3 regions of the Citrobacter sp. CRE-46 genome follow, and region 1 is predicted to be linked to each of the others. Evidence: predicted binding sites of a transcription regulator. Region 1 holds the regulator's gene; each other region holds the start of a gene.
The links. The regulator LexA, encoded in region 1, represses DNA repair genes until DNA is damaged. The targets are predictions, from matches to a motif close to TNCTGTATGTACATACAGNA.

Region 2: the regulator LexA is predicted to act here: its motif matches at 1,873-1,892, upstream of sulA (SOS-induced cell division inhibitor SulA).
Region 3: the regulator LexA is predicted to act here: its motif matches at 1,792-1,811, upstream of rmuC (DNA recombination protein RmuC).

Annotation. Positions count from the first base shown of each region.
Region 1 is NZ_CM184341.1:4,869,892-4,874,165, forward strand. It holds gene zur (zinc uptake transcriptional repressor Zur) at 1-133, shown strand, start outside; gene AC534G_RS23645 (CsbD family protein) at 175-384, opposite strand; gene dinF (MATE family efflux transporter DinF) at 516-1,841, opposite strand; gene lexA (transcriptional repressor LexA) at 1,973-2,581, opposite strand; gene AC534G_RS23660 (diacylglycerol kinase) at 2,691-3,059, opposite strand; gene plsB (glycerol-3-phosphate 1-O-acyltransferase PlsB) at 3,231-4,274, shown strand, end outside.
Region 2 is NZ_CM184341.1:3,271,905-3,276,178, forward strand. It holds gene yccS (YccS family putative transporter) at 1-1,105, shown strand, start outside; gene AC534G_RS16030 (TfoX/Sxy family DNA transformation protein) at 1,083-1,697, opposite strand; gene sulA (SOS-induced cell division inhibitor SulA) at 1,914-2,423, shown strand; gene ompA (porin OmpA) at 2,781-3,839, shown strand; gene matP (macrodomain Ter protein MatP) at 3,938-4,274, opposite strand, start outside.
Region 3 is NZ_CM184341.1:5,122,108-5,126,381, reverse strand. It holds gene AC534G_RS24840 (dienelactone hydrolase family protein) at 1-688, opposite strand, end outside; gene udp (uridine phosphorylase) at 954-1,715, shown strand; gene rmuC (DNA recombination protein RmuC) at 1,856-3,286, shown strand; gene ubiE (bifunctional demethylmenaquinone methyltransferase/2-methoxy-6-polyprenyl-1,4-benzoquinol methylase UbiE) at 3,381-4,136, shown strand; gene ubiJ (ubiquinone biosynthesis protein UbiJ) at 4,150-4,274, shown strand, end outside.

The DNA.
Region 1 (4,274 bases):
TTTTGCTCTGCGGCATAACGTGATTGAAGCTCACGGGCTGTGCCCGGCATGCGTGGAGGTTGAAGCCTGTCGCCATCCAGGCGAATGTCAGCATGACCACTCAATTCTGGTGAAAAAGAAAGTCGGTCGCTAAGCCAGAGAGCGTACATCCTTGTACTCTCAGGAGGGGACTAATTACCAGCGGTAATCGTTGCGGGTTTCCCAGTCAGTGACTTCTTTCTCCGCCTGATCTTTTGCATAACCGTAACGCTCCTGGACTTTACCGACCAGTTGGTCACGTTTGCCTTCAATGACCGTCATATCATCGTCGGTCAGTTTGCCCCATTGCTCTTTCACTTTACCTTTGAACTGTTTCCAGTTGCCGCCGACTTCGTCTTTATTCATCATCAAATCCTCATCGTTAGGTTGTGAATAGCCAGAGTATCTCGTCCAACTCCGCTATCTTTTCTGCTGGACGTGAGAATAAGTGTAGTCACTGATTCGGCATTCGATTCACTATTCAGAATTTTTAACCGTCAGGCTTCAACGAACCACGTCCCGTTGCGCCAGTGACGTCGCCAGATAAAGGCCAGTGAAAGCCCGCGCAGGGCGAGAAACACAGTGAGTGCCAGCCACAAACCGTGGTTACCCAGCAGCGGTAAAGCCAGTAACGTTAATGCGAATCCCGCGGCGGCAACGGCCATGCTGTTGCGCATTTCTGCAGCCCGTGTTGCGCCGATAAACATACCGTCCAGCAAATAACACCAGACGCCAACCAGCGGCAAAATCACCTGCCAGATAAGATAACGATCGGCCAGCAGTTGAATCTGCGGGAGCGAGGTCAGCAACGCTATAATGTGCTCGCCAAACAGGGCATAAACCAGCGAAAACAGAATCGCCACAAGACCGGACTGTCGGCAGGCTGCGCGCCAGACATCCAGTAACTGGCTGCCATCCCGTGCGCCATAGGCCTGACCAGAATGCGCTTCAACGGCGTAGGCAAACCCGTCCAGCGCGTAGGCGGTAAAGGTCAGCAGGGTCATCAGAACGGCATTTACCGCAATGATATCGCTCCCCAGGCGCGCGCCCAGCACCGTAATGGCACCGAAACAGAGCTGTAGCAACAGCGAGCGCAGCATGATGTCGCGGTTAAGCGCCAGTAAGCGGCGGAAATTGCCACGCCAGGCCTGTTTCAACATTGCCAGCGAAATTCCGCGCATATGCAGGACTTTGCGTACCATTAACAGACCGATCAGCAAGGTGGCATATTCGGCGGTGACCGTCGCCAGCGCCGCGCCCTGCACGTTCATATGCAGGCCCATCACCAGCCATAAATCGAGCACAATATTGAGAACATTACCGACAATCAGCAGGATAACCGGCGCCCGTGCATACTGAACGCCAAGCAGCCAGCCGAGCAGTACCAGATTCGCCAGCGAGGCGGGGGCGCTTAACCAACGGATTTCCAGGAAACGTCGGGCCTGCTCCAGTACGGCTTCACTGCCGCCGACAATATGCAGAGCCAGATCGATAATCGGCGTCCGAAACAGTGCGATAAGCAGCCCCGCCCCCAGCGCCAGCATTAGCGGCTGCACCAGCGCACGCGCCAGTGCCTGCGGATTTTTCGCGCCAAATGCCTGGGCGGTAAGACCTGTGGTGCTCATGCGTAAAAAAAGCAGCAACATAAAGAGAAAACTGGTCGCGGTGGCGCCAACGGCAACGCCGCCAAGATAGACCGGACTATCCAGATGACCAATGACCGCGGTATCGACCAATCCCAGCAAGGGAACGGTGATATTGGAGAAGATCATCGGTAAGGCAAGACGCCAGAGTGCTTTGTCGGAGGAGGTAAAGAAAGGCATGAAATAGAGCCTGAAAAGAAGTTAGAGGTACTGGAAGATGTTGCCCTGGCCCGGTAAGCGCAGTGCCACCGGGCGAGTTGCCGGATGGCGACGCAAACGTCTTATCCGGCCTACAGGGACTCAACAGAGTATTACAGCCATTCCCCGTTACGAATGACGCCTACCGCCAGCCCTTCAATAGTGAAGTTTTGCTCGCGCAGGTCGACCACAATGGGTTTGAATTCGCTGTTTTCTGGCAGGAGTTCAACCTTGTTGCCCTGTTTTTTCAGGCGCTTCACCGTCACTTCGTCGTCAATGCGCGCGACAACAACCTGACCGTTACGCACATCCTGTGTTTTATGCACGGCCAGCAAATCACCGTCCATAATCCCGATGTCTTTCATCGACATACCGCTGACGCGCAGCAGAAAATCGGCGTTCGGTTTGAACAGTGAAGGATCGACCTGATAATGGCCTTCGATGTGTTGCTGCGCCAGAAGTGGCTCACCTGCCGCAACGCGCCCGACAAGCGGTAAACCTTCTTCTTCTTCCTGCAACAGACGAATACCACGCGATGCGCCGGATACAATTTCCAGCACGCCTTTACGCGCCAGCGCTTTCAGATGTTCTTCAGCAGCGTTTGGGGAACGGAACCCCAAACGCTGCGCGATCTCCGCACGCGTCGGTGGCATACCTGTCTGGCTAATGTGATCTCTAATAAGATCAAACACCTCTTGCTGCCTGGCCGTTAACGCTTTCATTCCGCCCCCTGGGTGTATATACAGTTATGCTGTGAGTATATACAGCTAAAGGTGATTTTGGAACCGCAAACTGCACAAAAAACAGGAGAATGATGAAGTTGTGGAATCTTTATCGCAAATGCGACCACAACAGGATGCCCCAGGTGATCAGGGCGACAAAAATCGACAGCAATACCGCCGCCGACCCCATGTCTTTCGCACGACCAGACAGTTCGTGGTACTCGGAACCGATACGATCAACCACCGCCTCTATCGCACTGTTAAGAATTTCAACGATCATCACCAGCATCACGGAACCAATCAGCAACACGCGCGTAATGGCGTCGACGTCCAGCCAGCAGGCGATGGCAACGCCTAGCAGAACGGCAACGCTTTCCTGACGAAATGCCGCCTCATTAATCCATGCGGCGCGAAAACCTTTCCAGGAATAGCCTGCAGCTTTGATAATTCGGGTGAATCCAGTGGTATTATTGGCCATCAAAAAGAACCTTTTTACATTATTAGCGTCAATGTCATTGTAACGTTACCCCGTTTGTTTCAGGGTGTGGCAAAGCAGCGCGAAGTATGACCGGATACACCAGAAATTCACTAAACTTTCTGATATCCTTGCAGCGCATTTGCATTATTAACCAGAGGCTTTACATCGTTTATGTCCGGCTGGCCACGAATTTACTACAAATTACTGAATTTACCATTAAGCGTACTGGTAAAAAGCAAGTCTATTCCGGCGGAACCCGCACCGGAATTGGGGCTCGATACTTCTCGCCCCATTATGTACGTCCTACCGTACAACTCCAAAGCAGACTTGCTGACGCTGCGCGCCCAATGTCTGGCGCACGATCTCCCGGATCCCCTGGAACCGCTGGAGATAGACGGAACTCTACTGCCGCGCTACGTGTTTATTCACGGCGGCCCACGTGTCTTCACCTATTACACGCCAAAAGAAGAGTCTATTAAGCTATTCCATAACTATCTCGACTTGCATCGCAGCAATCCAGACCTGGATGTGCAGATGGTGCCGGTTTCGGTGATGTTTGGCCGTGCGCCCGGGCGCGAAAAAGGCGAGGTCAACCCGCCGCTGCGTATGCTGAACGGCGTACAAAAATTCTTTGCTGTGTCCTGGCTGGGTCGCGACAGCTTTGTCCGCTTCTCCCCGTCGGTTTCCCTGCGTCGTATGGCGGATGAACACGGTACAGATAAAATTATCGCCCAGAAATTGGCGCGCGTAGCGCGTATGCACTTTGCACGCCAGCGCCTGGCCGCAGTCGGTCCGCGCCTCCCTGCCCGACAGGATCTGTTTAACAAGCTGTTGGCCTCAAAAGCTATCGCGCGCGCGGTAGAAGATGAAGCGCGCAGTAAAAAAATCTCCCACGAAAAAGCGCAGCAAAATGCGATAGCGCTGATGGAAGAGATTGCCGCCAACTTCTCCTACGAGATGATCCGTCTGACAGACCGTATTCTGGGCTTTACCTGGAACCGTCTGTATCAGGGGATTAACGTTCATAATGCAGAGCGTGTACGCCAGTTGGCGCACGATGGCCACGAAATCGTCTATGTTCCGTGCCACCGCAGCCATATGGACTATATGCTGCTGTCGTACGTGCTGTATCATCAGGGTCTGGTTCCGCCGCACATCGCGGCAGGCATCAACCTGAATTTCTGGCCAGCAGGTCCGATCTTCCGCCGTCTGGGC
Region 2 (4,274 bases), 1.6 Mb from region 1:
AGAACAGGCTCAGGTACTCTCGCGTAATGAGTCTGAAAATCAGCTTGCCGATGACAGTCCGCATGGGTTCAGCGATATCTGGTTACGTCTGAGCCGTAATTTTACGCCTGAGTCAGCCCTGTTTCGCCATGCAGTACGCATGTCGCTGGTGCTTTGTGTCGGCTATGCCATTATCCAGATTACCGGGATGAACCACGGATACTGGATCCTGCTGACCAGTCTGTTTGTCTGTCAGCCAAACTACAACGCTACCCGACATCGCCTGGCGCTAAGGATTATCGGTACATTGGTAGGAATCGCCATTGGTTTACCTATCCTGTGGTTCGTTCCCTCTCTGGAAGGTCAGTTGATACTTTTGGTGATCACTGGCGTACTGTTTTTTGCCTTTCGCAACGTCCAGTATGCGCACGCCACGATGTTTATCACGCTGCTGGTACTGCTGTGCTTTAATCTGCTCGGTGAAGGTTTCGAAGTTGCGCTGCCGCGCGTTATCGATACGCTGATAGGGTGTGCCATCGCATGGGCTGCCGTGAGTTTCATCTGGCCTGACTGGCGTTTTCGTAACCTGCCGCGTGTCATTGAGCGGGCCACTGACGCAAACTGTCGTTACCTCGATGCTATTCTCGAACAATATCATCAGGGTCGTGATAACCGTATGGCATACCGTATCGCCCGTCGTGACGCACACAATCGTGATGCAGAGCTTGCCTCCGTGGTGTCGAACATGTCGAGTGAACCGGATGTCACGGCCCAAACGCGAGAAACAGCATTTCGCTTGCTGTGCCTCAATCATACGTTTACCAGTTACATTTCCGCCCTTGGCGCACACCGCGAACAGTTAACCAACCCGGAAGTTCTGGCATTACTGGATGATGCCGTCTGCTACGTTGATGACGCGCTTCACTATCAACCCGCAGACGAACAGCGCGTCTACCAGGCGCTGGAGGGGCTGAAGCATCGAATTCAGCATCTTGAGCCACGTCCGGATAGTAAAGAACCGCTTGTTATACAGCAGGTTGGGCTATTGATCGCCCTGCTACCGGAAATCCGGCGATTACAACAGCAAATTGCCATGCTGCCTTCTAATACCCCGGCTCCGGCGTAAGAGAACTGACCCACTCCACCAGCTCCTGGCGACGGACCGCCGGGAGCGCAGCTTCATGCATGCCACTGACCGCACCTTCAAGGGCATAAAGTATTTTTACCGTCAGGGCTGGATTGTTTTGCCGCAGTTTCAGCCAGCACATTTGGGCGCCCAACGTTCGCAATGTTCCCTCATCTTTAATCCCTGCTTCATTTAGCAGGGTCTCCAGATGAAACGTCATATTTGGTAGTTCCCGCAGACGATGTTGAGCAAAGCGACTCTGTTTTTCCTTAACAGCAGCATCCAATGAGTACCGCGATAACGACACCAACTGCTGCTGGTTTTGCCACAGCGCATCATTCACCTGATAGTAGTTGAGTACCACCGGACGCCCGCGCTTTATAAATGTCAGCCAGACAGGCGAATTTTTTACACAGTACTGTACGCTCTGTTCGCAGGCCCGAAGATATAACTCACCGTTGGCGACCATAGCAAAGACCGTATCCCCAACCGTCAGACTGTAACTGCCAAATAATGAGCGATAGTGAATTGTTCCCAGAGACGCCAGATATTCTTGTGATTTATAGATCTTTGCATAAGAAAGTTCTTTCATAAAAATCCTTTTAAATCATAACGTAAGCAAATGATTTTCAATAACAGATCCGTTAATGACGAAAATAGGCAACTTATTCGCACGGGGCAAGATGAATTTTATTTTTCCCGTAACTACGACTAAAAATTGCGAACCTGTTTCCGAAAATAAGGTTGATCTTTGTTGATAGCAGGGTTACTGTATATCCATACAGTAACTCACAGGGCTGGATTGATTATGTACACTTCAGGCTATGCAAATCGTTCTTCGTCGTTCTCTTCCACATCAAGCAACATTGCGCGCGTTTCATCAGAGAACGCAACCGCTGGGCTTATCAGTGAAGTGGTCTATCGCGAGGACCAGCCCATGATGACGCAACTACTGCTGCTTCCCCTGCTGCAGCAATTAGGGCAGCAATCGCGCTGGCAGTTGTGGCTGACGCCTCAGCAAAAATTAAGCCGGGAGTGGGTACAGTCAGCCGGGCTTCCATTGACAAAAGTGATGCAGATTCGCCAACTCTCCCCCTGCAATACGCTGGAATCGATGATCCGTGCGCTGCGCACAGGTAATTACAGTGTCGTTATCGGCTGGCTGGGAGAAGAGTTAACGGAAGACGAACACGCTGAACTGGTTAAAGCGGCTGAAGAAGGAAATGCTATGGGATTTATCATGCGTCCTGTTCGCGCACAGTCACTTGCGGGGAGACAGCATTCCGGGCTAAAAATTCACTCGAATTTGTATCATTGAGTAAAATTAGGATTTATCCTGGAATTTTTTTTCATGCTTCAATTTGCCTTTGAGCTTTAACGCGTTTTTCGTGCGAACGCCTGTCTCAAGCGGTTTTCAGGAAATCTCCAGTGCATTTAGACATCAATAAATGTTAAATATTATGTATACAAGCCTTTTTTTTTCATATGCCTGACGGACTTCACACTTGTAAGTTTTCAACTACGTTGTAGACTTTACATCGCCAGGGGTGCTCGGCGTAAGCCGCAGATATCGGTAGAGTAACTATTGAACTGGTCCCCGGGTGAAGGATTTAACCGTGTTATCTCTCTTCGGAGATATTCATGGCGAATTTTGGATGATAACGAGGCGCAAAAAATGAAAAAGACAGCTATCGCAATTGCAGTGGCACTGGCTGGTTTCGCTACCGTGGCGCAGGCCGCTCCGAAAGATAACACCTGGTACGCTGGTGCTAAACTGGGCTGGTCTCAGTACCATGATATTGGCAACAACCAGATCAACAACGCCGGCCCTACCCACGAAAGCCAACTGGGTGCTGGTGCGTTCGGTGGTTATCAGGTTAACCCGTACGTTGGTTTCGAAATGGGTTATGACTGGTTAGGCCGTATGCCGTACAAAGGCTACACTGACCAGACTCACAACAACGGCGCTTTCAAAGCTCAGGGCGTTCAGCTGACCGCTAAACTGGGTTACCCAATCACTGACGATCTGGACGTTTATACCCGTCTGGGTGGTATGGTTTGGCGTGCAGACGCTAAAAACAACACCGGCTTCAAAGACCACGACACTGGTGTATCCCCAGTATTCGCTGGTGGCGTAGAGTATGCAATTACTCCTGAAATCGCTACCCGTCTGGAATACCAGTGGACCAACAACATCGGTGACGCGAACACCGTTGGCGGTCGTCCGGATAACGGTCTGTTAAGCGTTGGTGTTTCTTATCGTTTCGGCCAGCAGGAAGAAGCAGCTCCAGTAGTTGTTGCTCCGGCTCCGGCTCCAGAAGTACAGACCAAGCACTTCACTCTGAAGTCTGACGTTCTGTTCAACTTCAACAAAGCAACTCTGAAACCAGAAGGCCAGCAGGCTCTGGACCAGATGTACAGCCAGCTGAGCAACCTGGATCCGAAAGACGGTTCCGTAGTGGTTCTGGGCTTCACTGACCGCATCGGTTCTGACGCTTACAACCAGGGTCTGTCCGAGAAACGTGCTCAGTCCGTTGTTGATTACCTGATCTCTAAAGGTATTCCTTCTGACAAAATCTCTGCACGTGGCATGGGCGAATCTAACCCGGTTACTGGCAACACCTGTGACAACGTGAAAGCTCGCGCTGCACTGATCGACTGCCTGGCTCCGGATCGTCGTGTTGAGATCGAAGTTAAAGGTATCAAAGACGTTGTAACTCAGCCTCAGGCTTAAGTTATCGTCTTATAAAAAAACCCCGCATCGCGGGGTTTTTTTTCATCTGTGTTTTAATCAAAGCACACGACTACGTCACCCATTAAAGCACCCTGCCACTACTCTTTTCCCAGCAGTGCCTGTAAATCCTGTTTTAAGGTTGACATTTTATTCGCGTACTTCTCTTTATGTTCCGCATCTTCAATCAGTTGCACAATGGTTTCAGAAAGCGTTTTACTGCGCCGCTGGGCAAGGCCTGCTAAGCGTTGCCAAACCATGAATTCCAGATCGATAGATTTCTTTCGTGTATGCTGATGCTCAGCATTAAAATGCCGCTTGCGCCTCGCCCGTATGGTCTGTTTCATACGATTGAGTAGCGCAGGGTTCATGTGTTCTTCAATCCAGGTATTGACCCGAACCGGTTCATTTTCGAGGGTTAGCAATAAATCAACGGCT
Region 3 (4,274 bases), 250 kb from region 1:
AAACCACAATTTCCGCTTTTGCATTAGCGGCGCGTAGCGCCTGACGCATCGTTTCGACGGTAACCTGAGGAATACTGGTGTCCTGACCACCATAAAGCCCCAGAACAGGAGCGTTAAGATCGGTGGCGATATCAACGGGATGTTTCGGCGAGTTGAGGGTCTTATCGCCTACCAGTTTGCCATACCACGCTACCGCTGCTTTTAACTGCGGATTGTGCGCTGCATACAGCCAGGTGATGCGTCCACCCCAGCAAAAACCTGTGATCATTAATCGATGCGCGTCACCGCCGTTGCGGGAGGCCCAACTGGCGACGTGGTCCAGATCGGCTAGTACCTGAGCGTCAGGCACTTTGGCGACAAGGCCGCTGAGCAGCGTGGGGATATCGGCAAAGTCATTGGGATCGCCTTCGCGGAAATAGAGCTCTGGCGCGATAGCCAGATACCCTTCCAGGGCCAGACGGCGGCAAACGTCACGAATGTGTTCATGAATGCCAAAAATCTCCTGCACGACAATGACCACGGGCAGGGGGCCATCGGTCTGTTTTGGTCGTGCGTGATACGCTGGCATATCATCGCCTTGTGAAGGTATGGACGTTACACCGGCGATAATTGCGTTATCCGGTGTGTGAACCGTAGTAGACGTCGGTGGAGATACAGCAGGTGCAAAGCCAGATTGTCGTGTGGTCATGGTATTCTCCGTACCCTTAAATATTCAGCCAAAAAGCGCATTATTAACTATAGACATATGCAACGAACCACATTGCCTTAAACGGTCTATCTTTTGTGCAAGGCGTCCTTACATCACGTCATTTATGTGATGCGTATCACTATTTCATGGTAATCGAATGCAATTGATTTACATCATGGTGATGTCTGTCACGAAAATTTGTTTATGCCTTCGGTAAAGTGTGTTTTTGCTTCTTCTGACAAAACCGATTCACAGAGGAGTTTTTATGTCTAAGTCTGATGTTTTTCATCTCGGCCTCACTAAGAACGATTTACAAGGGGCCCAGCTCGCTATCGTCCCTGGCGACCCGGAGCGTGTGGAAAAGATCGCCGCGCTGATGGATAAGCCGGTTAAGCTGGCATCCCATCGCGAGTTCACGACCTGGCGTGCTGAGCTGGATGGTAAAGCCGTGATCGTTTGCTCTACCGGTATCGGCGGCCCGTCCACCTCTATTGCCGTAGAAGAACTGGCGCAACTGGGCATTCGTACCTTCCTGCGTATCGGTACGACTGGCGCAATTCAGCCGCACATCAATGTTGGCGACGTGCTGGTCACCACTGCGTCTGTCCGTCTGGATGGTGCAAGCCTGCACTTCGCGCCAATGGAATTCCCGGCCGTTGCCGACTTCGAGTGCACCACTGCGCTGGTGGAAGCGGCGAAATCTATCGGTGCGACTACCCACGTGGGCGTCACCGCGTCATCTGACACCTTCTACCCGGGCCAGGAGCGTTATGACACCTTCTCTGGTCGCGTAGTGAGTCGTTTCAAAGGCTCGATGGAAGAGTGGCAGTCCATGGGGGTCATGAACTACGAAATGGAATCCGCAACGTTGCTGACCATGTGTGCCAGCCAGGGCCTGCGTGCCGGTATGGTTGCTGGTGTTATCGTGAACCGTACTCAGCAAGAGATCCCCAATGCGGAAACGATGAAACAAACGGAAAGCCACGCGGTGAAAATCGTGGTGGAAGCTGCCCGCCGTTTACTGTAATTCTCACTTCTGTTCAAAAAGGCCGACGTGTTCGGCCTTTTTATTTTGCGTAGTGCCTCGCAGGAAATTCCTTTTAAACTGGACGTTTATACAGCACAATTCTATTTTGTGCGGGTAAGCCGTTGCTGTAAGGGGGCGTTGTGGATATTTCAATTATGATGAGTGCTGTGTTGGCGTTAGCCGCAGGGCTGCTGGTGGGGTGGCTGGCGACAAAAGCGCGGGCCGATCAGATCCGTGCCGACCTCATCGAAGAGCGACGTGAACTGGATATTGCGTTAAGCGCTGCCCGGCAACAACTCGCACAGGAAGCCCACTGGCGCGACGAGTGCGAGCTACTCAATAACGAATTACGCAGCCTGCACAGCATCAACACCTCTCTGGAAGCCGATCTCCGTGAAGTCACTACCCGGCTGGAAGCGACGCAGCAGCATGCGGAAGATAAAATCCGCCAGATGATCAACAGCGAACAGCGCCTGAGTGAACAGTTTGAAAACCTGGCGAACCGCATTTTTGAGCACAGCAACCGCCGCGTCGATGAGCAAAACCGCCAAAGCCTGAACAGCCTGCTGGCGCCGCTTCGTGAACAGCTGGACGGTTTTCGTCGTCAGGTTCAGGATAGCTTCGGCAAAGAGGCGCAGGAACGTCATACTCTGGCGCATGAAATTCGTAATCTTCAGCAACTGAACGCGCAGATGGCGCAGGAAGCGGTAAACCTGACGCGGGCGTTAAAAGGCGATAACAAAACGCAGGGCAACTGGGGGGAGGTGGTACTCACGCGGGTGCTTGAAGCCTCCGGTCTGCGTGAAGGTTATGAATACGAAACTCAGGTTAGCATTGAAAACGATGCCCGTTCGCGTATGCAGCCCGATGTCATTGTCCGGCTACCCCAGGGGAAAGATGTGGTGATCGACGCAAAAATGACGTTGGTTGCCTATGAGCGCTATTTTAACGCGGAAGATGAATATACCCGCGAGAGCGCGTTGCAGGAGCACATCGCCTCAGTGCGAAACCATATTCGTCTGCTGGGCCGAAAAGATTATCAACAGCTTCCCGGGCTGCGTTCGCTTGACTACGTGCTGATGTTTATTCCCGTCGAGCCTGCTTTTTTGCTGGCGCTGGACAGGCAACCTGAACTGATAACCGAGGCGCTTAAAAATAACATTATGCTGGTCAGCCCCACCACGTTGTTAGTGGCATTGCGCACGATCGCCAACCTGTGGCGCTACGAGCATCAGAGCCGTAATGCGCAACAAATTGCCGATCGGGCCAGTAAACTTTATGACAAGATGCGCTTGTTTGTGGATGATATGTCGGCGATTGGCCAAAGTCTGGATAAAGCCCAGGACAACTACCGACAAGCGATGAAAAAACTCTCTTCAGGCCGTGGAAACGTCCTGTCACAGGCAGAGGCGTTTCGCAGTTTAGGTGTGGAAATTAAGCGCGAGATAAATCCTGAGCTGGCTGAACAAGCCACTACGCAGGATGAAGAGTACCGCTTGCGCTCGGTCCCTGAGACGCAACAGGATGCGCCTTACCCTGATGACGAAGCGGTAAATCAGCAATCAAACTAGTCCGTTTGGGGTAGTTGAACGGGGTAGAAGGGTAGGGCAAATTGGCCCAATCTGTTACACTTCTTGAACATTTTTTGAATGAGCAGGCACTGAGATGGTGGATAATTCACAAGAAACGACGCACTTTGGCTTTCAGACCGTCGCTAAAGAGCAGAAAGCTGACATGGTGGCCCACGTTTTTCATTCTGTGGCCTCGAAATATGACGTTATGAATGACTTAATGTCATTTGGCATTCATCGTTTGTGGAAGCGCTTCACCATTGATTGCAGTGGCGTGCGTCGCGGTCAAACCGTTCTGGATTTGGCGGGCGGTACGGGCGACCTGACGGCGAAATTCTCTCGCATGGTGGGTGAAACCGGTAAAGTCGTACTGGCGGATATCAATGACTCAATGCTCAAAATGGGTCGCGAAAAGCTGCGTAATATCGGCGTAGTGGGTAACGTTGAGTACGTTCAGGCGAACGCGGAAGCACTGCCTTTCCCTGATAACACGTTTGACTGCATTACTATTTCTTTCGGTCTGCGCAACGTAACGGATAAAGACAAAGCTTTACGATCCATGTATCGCGTGTTGAAGCCGGGCGGACGTTTACTGGTGCTGGAGTTCTCCAAGCCGATTATCGAACCGCTGAGCAAGGCCTACGATGCTTATTCTTTCCATGTTCTGCCGCGCATCGGTTCCATGGTCGCAAGCGATGCGGACAGTTACCGCTATTTGGCGGAGTCTATTCGCATGCATCCCGATCAGGACACGCTAAAAGCAATGATGCAAGATGCCGGGTTCGAAAGCGTTGATTACTACAACCTGACGGCTGGTGTCGTTGCGCTGCATCGTGGTTACAAGTTCTGACAGGAGATTGGGGATGCCTTTAAAACCCTTAGTGACCGCAGGCGTTGAAAATCTGCTCAATACCTTTCTGTATCGTTCTCCTGCGCTGAAATCAGCCCGAACGCGTTTACAGAGCAAGGTGCTGCGTGTTGATCTTAA